Regions from separate parts of the Streptomyces sp. NPDC088794 genome, predicted to be linked through region 3. Evidence: riboswitches for the same ligand, from Rfam matches in the RefSeq annotation. Region 3 holds a riboswitch; each other region holds the start of a gene.
What was found. Region 3 has a riboswitch for S-adenosylmethionine ahead of thrC (threonine synthase). Riboswitches for the same ligand answer to the same signal wherever they lie in the genome.
Positions count from the first base shown of each region.

Region 1: another riboswitch for S-adenosylmethionine. It lies ahead of ACIP6U_RS38850 (aminotransferase class V-fold PLP-dependent enzyme); the one in region 3 lies ahead of thrC (threonine synthase).
Region 2: another riboswitch for S-adenosylmethionine. It lies ahead of ACIP6U_RS02455 (amino acid ABC transporter permease); the one in region 3 lies ahead of thrC (threonine synthase).

Region 1 covers NZ_JBIVKB010000017.1:269,036-272,302, reverse strand. The annotation lists gene trpD (anthranilate phosphoribosyltransferase) at 1-778, shown strand, start outside; SAM riboswitch class IV at 950-1,066, shown strand; gene ACIP6U_RS38850 (aminotransferase class V-fold PLP-dependent enzyme) at 1,231-2,592, shown strand; gene ACIP6U_RS38845 (Lrp/AsnC ligand binding domain-containing protein) at 2,686-2,967, opposite strand; gene ACIP6U_RS38840 (rhomboid family intramembrane serine protease) at 2,964-3,267, opposite strand, start outside.
Region 2 covers NZ_JBIVKB010000001.1:539,231-542,497, forward strand. The annotation lists gene ACIP6U_RS02450 (amino acid ABC transporter ATP-binding protein) at 1-696, opposite strand, end outside; gene ACIP6U_RS02455 (amino acid ABC transporter permease) at 693-1,673, opposite strand; SAM riboswitch class IV at 2,012-2,121, opposite strand; gene ACIP6U_RS02460 (glutathione S-transferase C-terminal domain-containing protein) at 2,219-3,082, opposite strand; gene ACIP6U_RS02465 (putative leader peptide) at 3,237-3,267, opposite strand, start outside.
Region 3 covers NZ_JBIVKB010000004.1:161,669-164,935, reverse strand. The annotation lists gene thrC (threonine synthase) at 1-1,161, opposite strand, end outside; SAM riboswitch class I at 1,179-1,333, opposite strand; gene ACIP6U_RS13250 (glucosyl-3-phosphoglycerate synthase) at 1,504-2,448, shown strand; gene ACIP6U_RS13245 (trehalose-6-phosphate synthase) at 2,574-3,267, shown strand, end outside.

The DNA.
Region 1 (3,267 bases), on a different contig from region 3:
CGGCGACGGCGCGAAGACGGTGAACATCTCCACGATGTCCTCGATCGTGATCGCCGGCACGGGCGCGAAGGTCGTCAAGCACGGTAACCGGGCCGCGTCCTCCGCGTCCGGCGCCTCCGACGTCCTGGAGCGGCTCGGCGTCAACCTGGAACTGACCCCGAAGCGGGTGGCCGAGGTCGCCGAAGAGGCGGGGATCACCTTCTGCTTCGCGATCAAGTTCCATCCGGCCCTGCGTCACGCGGGCGCCGCGCGCGGCCAGTTGGGCATCCGCACGGTGTTCAACGCGCTGGGCCCGCTGACCAACCCCGCCAGGGTGCGGGCCCAGGCGGTCGGGGTCGCGGACCCGCGGATGGCGCCCATCATCGCGGGCGTCTTCGCCGAGCGGGGCAACTCCTCCCTGGTGTTCCGCGGCGACGACGGCCTCGACGAGCTGACGACCACGGCCACCTCCCGGGTCTGGATCGTCCGCGACGGCAAGGTCACCGAGGAGTCCTTCGACCCCCGTGACGTGGGCCTCCCGCTGGTCCCGGTGGAGGCGCTGCGCGGCGCCGACCCCGAGTTCAACGCGGGCGTCGCCCGCCGGCTCCTGGACGGCGAGACGGGCCCGGTGCGGGACGCCGTACTCCTGAACTCGGCGGCCGCCCTGGTGGCCCTGGAGCCCGGTGACGAGCCGCTGGCGGACCAGCTCAGGGCCGGGATGGAGAAGGCGGCGGAGTCGATCGACTCGGGCGCCGCCAAGCGGACCCTGGAGCGCTGGGCGGCGGCCAGCAACGCGTAGGGGCTGTCGCTTGGATCAGCCCGGCGTCGCGGGGCTCGGGTCGGCCAAGAGGCACCGCGCCTCACGGCCGGCCTGATCCAAGCGACAGCCCCTAGCCGTACGGCGGTCGTCGTCCCGCGATCCGGACACGGGTTGCGGGACGACGATCACGTCACGTAGGTTTTTGGACCAGGTCATGAGTGACAGTCATGAGGCCCCGGCCGACTGTCCGGCAACCCTCCGTCCGTGGCGGGGTGCCCCGGGTGAAGACCAGGCCGTAGGCAGCGAGGTCTGCGGCAAGCGCGGGCCCCTCGAAAGACACCAGGGGTCCTGGTCTCGAGGGAGTTCTCCGTGAGCAAGCGAATGCGATAGGGCGCCGAGCCCCGCCTCCGCATACCCCCTTCACCTTTCTCCTGCGCCGGAGCCATGTCCGCCCGCGCAGTGAATTCGCCTGCCTCTCACGGGAGTTCGCCATGTCTGTCGCCACCGCTGCCGCCACCTCCGTCTGTGCCCCGCTGCCCGTCCTGGGCCGGGACGTCACCGTCCCGCTCGTCACGGGCGGCGAAGTCACCTACGCGGCGCTCGACTACGCGGCCAGCGCCCCGGCCCTCCAGCGCGTCTGGGACGACGTGGCGGCCTACGCCCCGTACTACGGCAGCGTCCACCGCGGCGCCGGCTACCTCTCGCAGCTCTCCACCGACCTCTTCGAGAACGCCCGCCGGACGGTCGAGGAGTTCCTGGACTGCCGCCCCGACGACCAGCTGATCTTCACCCGCTCCACCACGGACTCCCTCAACCTCCTCGCCGCGGTCCTGCCCGCCGACTGCCAGGTCTTCGTCTTCGAGACCGAGCACCACGCCTCGCTGCTGCCCTGGCAGGACGCCCGCGTCACCTACCTCAACGCCCCGCGCACCCCGGCCCAGGCCGTCGAGACCCTGGAGCGGGCCCTCGCCGCCCGTGACCCCTACGGCCCGGCCCTGGTCTGCGTGACCGGCGCCTCGAACGTCACCGGCGAGCTGTGGCCGGTCCGCGAACTGGCCGCCGCCGCGCACGCGCACGGCGCCCGGATCGTCCTGGACGCCGCCCAACTCGCCCCGCACCACCCGGTGTCCGTCCAGGACCTCGACGTCGACTGGATCGCCTTCTCCGGCCACAAGCTGTACGCCCCCTTCGGCTCCGGCGTCCTGGCCGGCCGCGCCGACTGGCTCCGGGCGGCCGACCCCTACCTCGCGGGCGGCGGCGCCAGCCGCAAGGTCAGCCGGCGCGAGGACGGGGGAGTGGACGTGGAGTGGCACGACAGCGCCGCCCGCCACGAGGCCGGCTCCCCGAACGTCATCGGTGCCTACTCCATCGCGTCGGCCTGCAAGGCGCTGACCGAGGCGGGCTTCGACACGCTGGTCGCACGCGAGCAGCACCTGATCGAGACAGTGCGGGCGGGCCTGGCGGAGGTCCCGGAGGTGCGCGTCCTGTCCCTCTTCGGCGACGACGCCCCGCGCGTGGGCGTCATCTCCTTCGTGGTCGACGGCTGGAACAGCTCCCACTTCGCCGCCGCCCTCTCCGCCGAGTACGGCATCGGCGTCCGCGACGGCCTCTTCTGCGCCCACCCGCTGCTGCGCACCCTCCTGGGCACCGACCCTCAGACCCAGGGCGAATGCGGCGCCCCCGAGGCGGCCCCGGGCGAGAAGTCCCTCAACGCGATCCGAGTGAGCTTCGGAGCCGGCACCCCCGACGAGCACGTGGAGCGCTTCATCAACGCGGTGAAGGAACTGGTGACGGCAGGCGCCAAGTGGACCTACCACACGGAGAACGGCCGCTGCGTACCTGCGGTGGGCTGATCGCCCCGAAGGGGCGCGGGGAACTGCGCGACCAGCCACATCGAACGGTCAGCCGCAAACGGTCCGCGCCCCCCACCCCACTAGGCGCTCAACTCAGGAGTCCAGCCCAATAGCGAACGCGGCCTCAAGGTCATGCTGGGAGTACGTCCGAAACGCCACATGCGTGTCCGTGCCCTCAACCCCGGGGATCTTGCTGATCCGCCCAGGAATGACCTCGGCGAGGTCCTCGTGCTCCTTGACCCGAACCATCGCGATCAAGTCATACGTACCCGTCACGGAGAACACCTCGCTCACAGATTCCAGCGAGGCAATCGACTCCGCGATCTCGGGGATCCGGTCCACGCTGGTCTTGATGAGGACGATCGCGGTGATCACGGCTGGTTCTCTCCCTCGGGGGCCGGAGCTGGGGCGGCCTTCACTCTAGTCGTACGGCGGAATCGGGCCCACGCGTAACCGAAGCCCAGCGAGAACCCCACCAGGTGCGCCAGATACGCCACCCCGGGCCCCTGCTCCGCCCGCCCCGCCGCCACCCACTGAAGCGCCGCCCAGAACGGCAGCACCACCCACGCGGGAAACCGCATCGGCAGAAAGAACAGGAACGGCAGCAGGCTGGTCACCCGCGCCCCGGGGAACAGGTACAGAAACGCACCGAGGATCGCCGAGATCGCCCCCGAC
Region 2 (3,267 bases), on a different contig from region 3:
GACGACCCGGTCGGCGACCTCGCGGGCGAAGCCGATCTCGTGGGTGACGATGACGAGGGTGGTGCCGCTGGTCGCCAAGTCCTTGATGACGGCGAGGACTTCGCCGACGAGTTCGGGGTCGAGGGCGGAGGTCGGCTCGTCGAAGAGGATGACGCCGGGGCGCAGGGCGAGGGCGCGTGCGATGGCGACGCGTTGCTGCTGGCCGCCGGACAGCTGCCTCGGATAGGCGCCGGCCTTCTCGCCGAGACCGACCCGGCCGAGCAACTCGCGGGCCAGTTCCAGGGCTTCGGGCTTGCCGAGCCGGCCGGTGGCGACGGGGGCCGCGGCCACGTTGTCGAGGACGGTCAGGTGCGGGAACAGGTTGAAGTTCTGGAAGACGAAGCCGATCCGGCTGCGCTGGGCGAGGATGGCCCGCTCGCTCAGCTCCTTCAGCCGCTCCCCCTGGCGCTTCACGCCGATCAGTTCGCCGTTGACGCTGACGTAGCCGATCTCCGGCTTCTCCAGGTGGTTGATGACCCGCAGCAGCGTGGACTTCCCGGAGCCGGACGGGCCGAGGATGACGGTGACCTCGCCGGGCCGCACGGTCAGGTCGACGCCGTCCAGCACCCGGTGGGCGCCGTACCACTTGTGCACGTCGTGCACCTCCACGGCGGCGGGCGTGATGTCGGTCGGCGCTTCGAGGGTCTTGGCGCTCATATCGCGGCCTCCCGGCGGATGCGGGCCCGCAGATCGGTGAGGCCGGTGCGGAGCTTCTGGATCGGCGTCGGCGGCAGCGAGCGCGTGGCGCCCCGGGCGTAGTACCGCTCGACGTAGAACTGGATGACCGACACGACACTCGTCAGGATCAGGTACCAGACGGTCACGACGAGGAGCAGCGGCACGATGTCGCCGGGGTAGGTGGAGCCCATCGTCTGCGCGGAGCCGAACAGGTCGAGCAGGGAGACGTAGAAGACCAGCGAGGTGCTCTTGATCAGGCCGATCAGCTGGTTGACGTAGTTCGGGGTGATGGAGCGCAGCGCCTGCGGGAACACGATCCTGCGGAACTGGTAGCTCTTCGGCAGGCCGAGGGCGGAGGCCGCCTCGTGCTGGCCCTGGTCGACGGAGAGGATGCCGCCGCGGACCACTTCGGCCGCGTAGGCCGCCTCGTTGAGGCTGAGGCCGATGACGGCGACGACCATGTCGGTGGCCAGCTTCGACTCGTCGAAGGAGAAGAAGGCCGGCCCGAAGGGGACGCCGACGCTCAACGTCCGGTACAGGGCGCTGAAGTTGTAGAGGAAGAGCAGCACCACGATGAGCGGGATCGAGCGCAGCGCCCAGACGTAGGTCCAGCTCACCGCGCGCAGCACCGGGGACCTGGAGAGTCTGGCGAGGGCGAGCAGGATGCCGCCCAGGAGGCCGAGGACCGCGCTGTAGGCGGCCACTTCCAGGGTGATGAGCAGTCCGTCGAGGATGGTCGGCCGCAGGAACCAGTAGCCGAAGCGGTCCCACTGGTAGAACGGGTTGGTCGCCAGGCCGTGCACGAACTGGGCCGCGAGGACCAGCACGACCGCGGTGGCGATCCAGCGCCCCGGCCGACGCAGGGGCTGAACTCTCTGTGCCGTGAGGGGTTTTGACGGTTCGTCGGCAGGCGGTGCCTCGGCGAGGGACACGGCGGCGCCAGGGGGTTCACTCATGGTGGGCTCCGGCAGGTTCGGACACCCCGGACCCCGGCGGTGGACGCGCGACGACGGGCGGCGCGCGCGGCTGCGCGGGACTGGGGGCGGGGAGGGGAACTGCACACCGGCGGAGGCGGGTGTGCGTCAGAGGTGCGCGGGCTGGCTGGTCGTCAGCCCCGACAGCGGGCACGGCCCGGTGCGGTACACAGTGCGCTGCTGACCCGGAGCAGATCGACGGCACGGTCGGCGACGAACAGGTTCGCGTACGACAGTACGCAGCTCTGTGGGCGGCATGCGGCCGTCCTGAGAGCTGCGTACATGGCGTCACCTGTCACTGTCGGAGGCCCCCGGAAGGGGCCGCGCGCTTACCGAAACGTCATCCGGTCCGGTCGTCACCTGGGGCACCCCACCGCGGTGCGAGGGTTGCCGGTCAGCAAGCCAGGGCTTGTCGCTGACACTCATGACCGTTCTGGGCGATATTCAAGACACTTGCCCGAACGAATGTCAACGCCGGTCCACGAAGTGGAACGACTGTGGAGCTGCCGTGGACGGACGGTGAGCGGCTATCGGGCCGCGTGGGCCGCCCAGTCGAGGATCTGCACGGCCGCGCCGGCCGCCTCCAGGCCTCGGCAGTGGGCGTGGTGGCGGCGGGCGATGCCGTCCAGGTCGAGATGGGTGCCGAAGGCCGGGTGCGCGGCCAGCCGGCGGGCGTACGCCCACAGGGTCGGGCGGTCGGCGATGCGCTCGACCGCGCAGGCGTCCAGGTGATGGCGGTGCACGGTGTCGAGTTGGACCAGGGTGACCCACAACTCGACGTCGGCGGCGGTGATCTGATCCCGGATCATGTAGTCGCGTCCCACGAGCCACCGATCCAGCGCGCCCAGCGACTCCAGCAGTGCCTCAAGGGCCGCGTCCCGCTCCGCCTGCTCGCCCCCGGACTGTCCGGCGCGCTGGGCGGCTCCCTCGATGTCCTGGGCGCACATCCGCTCGACGGCCTCGATCTCCGACTCGGCGCCGCACGGGTACAGCGAGAGCCGGTCGGCGCCGAAGCGGCGGGCGAGGTCGCGGGTGATGTCCGGGGCGTGGGTGCTGACGATCCGCCCGGACCAGTCGTCGCTGAGCACCGGTCCGACGGCCGGTCCTGAGTACCGGTGGGCGCTCGCCTCGTACAGCGGGCGCAGCACGGAGTGGCCGCCCTGCGGGGAGTCGGGGACGGCGGGCAGGTAGGTCGCCGGACAGACGGTGTCCAGGCCGAGCAGGCTGTGGGTGACGGCGATGCGCAGGCCGTCGGGACACGCGGTGGACAGATGGAGGCGGTAGCGGCGCGGAACGGCGTAGTGGCCGCTGCGCGGATCGCCGCCGATGCGGCCCCGGAAGGCGGGCGTGGACGGAGTGGTGGTGTGGGCGGCCAGCGGTGTGACGGACATGACTCTCCCCGGGAGCGGGCGCGGACGTACGCGCGGCGGAAGCGACGTCGGACGGGAAGGGGCCGGGCTCAGCCGTGCGCGGTGGACGGACGACGCCGGTGGCGTCCGGTCGCGGGACGACGCGTGGGCGTCGCGGGCACGGGAGGGGCGCGGCTCAGCCTTGGCGGCTGATCGCGCTGCAGACG
Region 3 (3,267 bases):
CGGGTCCAGGAGACCGTTCTCGATCAGCTTCTTCGCGACGCCGACGGTCACGCCACCGGCGGTCTCCGCGAAGATGCCCTCGGTCCGCGCCAACAACTTGATCGCGTCGACCACCTGCTCGTCGTTCACGTCCTCCACCGCACCGCCCGTCCGGCGCGCGATGTCGAGCACGTACGGACCGTCCGCCGGGTTGCCGATGGCCAGCGACTTGGCGATGGTGTTCGGCTTCTGGGGGCGGACCACGTCGTGACCGGCCTTGTAGGCGACGGACACCGGCGAGCACCCCTCGGCCTGGGCGCCGAAGATCTTGTACGGCTTGTCCTCGACGAGCCCGAGCTTGATCAGCTCCTGGAGCCCCTTGTCGATCTTCGTGAGCTGCGAGCCGGAGGCGATCGGCACGACCAGCTGATCGGGCAGCTGCCAGCCGAGCTGCTCGCAGATCTCGTACGCCAGGGTCTTGGAGCCCTCCGCGTAGTACGGCCGCAGGTTGACGTTGACGAAGCCCCAGCCCTCGCCGGCCGGGTCGCCGATCAGCTCGGAGCAGAAACGGTTCACGTCGTCGTAGTTGCCCTCGATACCGACGAGCTCGCCGCCGTAGATCGCGGCCATGACGACCTTGCCCTGCTCCAGGTCGTGCGGGATGAACACGCACGAGCGGAAACCGGCGCGCGCGGCGGCGGCGCCGACCGCGCCCGCGAGGTTGCCGGTGGAGGAGCAGGAGAGGGTGGTGAAGTTGAACGCGCGCGCGGCCTCGATGGCCTGGGCGACGACCCGGTCCTTGAAGGAGTGCGTCGGGTTGCCGGAGTCGTCCTTCACGAAGAGCTTGCCGGCGTCGACACCCAACTCGCGCGCGAGGTTGTCGGCCTGGACGAGCTTGGTCCAGCCGGGGTTGATGTTCGGCTTGGTCGCCACGTCCGCGGGGACCGGCAGCAGCGGCGCGTAACGCCAGATGTTCGCGGGACCCGCTTCGATCCGCTTGCGGAGCTCCTCGGTTTCGTAGGCCGAGAAGTCGTACGCGATCTCGAGCGGGCCGAAACACTCCTCGCACGCGAAGACCGGTCCGAGCGGTACCCGGTGGCCACACTCGCGGCACGAAAGCGCCGCGGCCGGGCCGAGGTCTACGGTGGAGTCGGTGGTGCTTGCAACAGTCTGCACAGCCATGGAGGCGAGGCCCTTTCTCCTCATCTTCCTCGCGACGCATCTCGCCACGAGACGGATTTGGCACCTTCCCTAGCCGGGAGCCTCGCGTAATGATCAACATTGATCTACGAGACCGGCTGGAGGGTTGCCGGGGCTTCATCGGGCCGTATCCCTCTGCCCCTCTGGATGAGCGGTATGCAGTTGTATGAGCGGTTGTGGGCGCCTCCGACCCTCGACATGCGATGGTCATCAGCGTTGTTCAAGACTGTAACCGAAGGCCAGGACAGTTGAGCTAGCCGTCCGAACCGCGAGATGGATCACACAAGATCCACTCGCCGAGAGATCGCAGAGGAGCCGCGCACTGTGCTGAACGAAGTCGAGCGTTGGCTGAGCACCCGCTCCTGGTCCGTGACCGATCGCCCGCTCCACAAGATTCTGGCCGCGAAGCACCGCACGGGCCAGTCGGTCAGTGTCGTGCTGCCCGCGCTCAACGAGGAGGAGACCGTCGGCGACATCGTCGCCGTCATCCGTCACGACCTCATGCAGCAGGTCCCGCTCGTCGACGAGATCGTCGTCGTCGACTCGGGATCCACCGACCGCACGTCCGAGGTCGCCGCGGCGGCCGGCGCGCGGGTCGTCCACCGCGACGACATCCTGCCGCACATCCCGCCCGTGCCCGGCAAGGGCGAGGTGCTGTGGCGCTCGCTCCTGGTCACCACCGGGGACATCGTCTGTTTCATCGACGCCGACCTGAAGGAGTTCTCCTCGGACTTCGTCTCCGGCATCGTCGGCCCGCTGCTCACCGACCCCGGCGTCGACCTCGTCAAGGCGATGTACGACCGCCCGCTCGGCGGTGCCGCGGGCCAGGGCGGACGCGTCACCGAACTCATGGCCCGCCCGCTGCTGAACATGCACTGGCCGCAGCTGGCCGGCTTCGTGCAGCCGCTGGGCGGCGAGTACGCGGCCCGCCGCAGTCTGCTGGAACAGCTGCCGTTCCCGGTCGGGTACGGCGTCGAGCTGGGCATGCTGGTCGACGCCCTGCATCTGGTGGGCCTGGACGCGCTCGCCCAGGTGGACGTCGGGGTGCGCAAGCACCGGCACCAGGACGGGCAGGCGCTGGGCCGGATGTCCGCCGCGATCTACCGCACCGCGCAGCTCCGGCTGGCCCGCGGGCACCTGATCCGCCCCTCGCTGACCCAGTTCGAGCGGGGCGCGGACGGTTTCGAGCCGCGCACCTACTCCGTGGACACGGAGGAGCGGCCGCCGATGGTGGAGATCGCGGAGTACGCGCAGCGGAAGGTCGCCTGACGTCGGCGGGGTCGCCCGAGGACAGCGGGAGTCGCCTGACGACAGCAGGTCACCCGCCGTATACGGCCTGCTCGCGGGTGCGCTCACACGTTTGAGCGTTTCCCGGCCGGGCTAGGTTGTGGCGTATGGCTTCCACGGCTTCCACGCAGGGCGCTGCCCAGGTATTGGTCGCGTCCAACCGCGGCCCGGTCTCCTACGACGTCCGGGACGACGGCTCGCTGGCCGCCCGGCGCGGTGGCGGCGGGCTGGTCTCCGGGCTGTCGGCGATCGGGCCGGACGCGGGCGCGCTGTGGGTGTGCTCGGCGCTGTCCGACGGCGACCGCGAGGCCGTGCGGCGCGGGGTCGGCGAGGACGGCGTGCGGATGCTGGACATCCCGGCCGACGTGCACGCGGACGCGTACAACGGCATCGCCAACTCGGTGCTGTGGTTCGTGCACCACATGCTGTACCAGACGCCGCTGGAGCCGGTCTTCGACGCGGAGTTCCGGCGCCAGTGGGCGTCGTACGAGACGTACAACCGCGCCTTCGCCGAGGCGCTGGCCCAGGAGGCGGCCGAGGGTGCGGCGGTGCTGGTGCAGGACTACCACCTGTGTCTGGTGCCGGGAATGCTCCGCGAACTCCGCCCCGACCTGCGGATCGGGCACTTCTCGCACACGCCGTGGGCGCCGGTGGACTACTTCCAGATGCTGCCCGACGACATCCAGGCGCGGCTGATGGAGGGCATGCTCGGGGCGGACCGGGTGGGATTCCTGACCTGGCGCTGGGCGACGGCGTTCCAGAACTGCGCGGGCGCGGTCGACACCGACCGCTGGCTCTCCA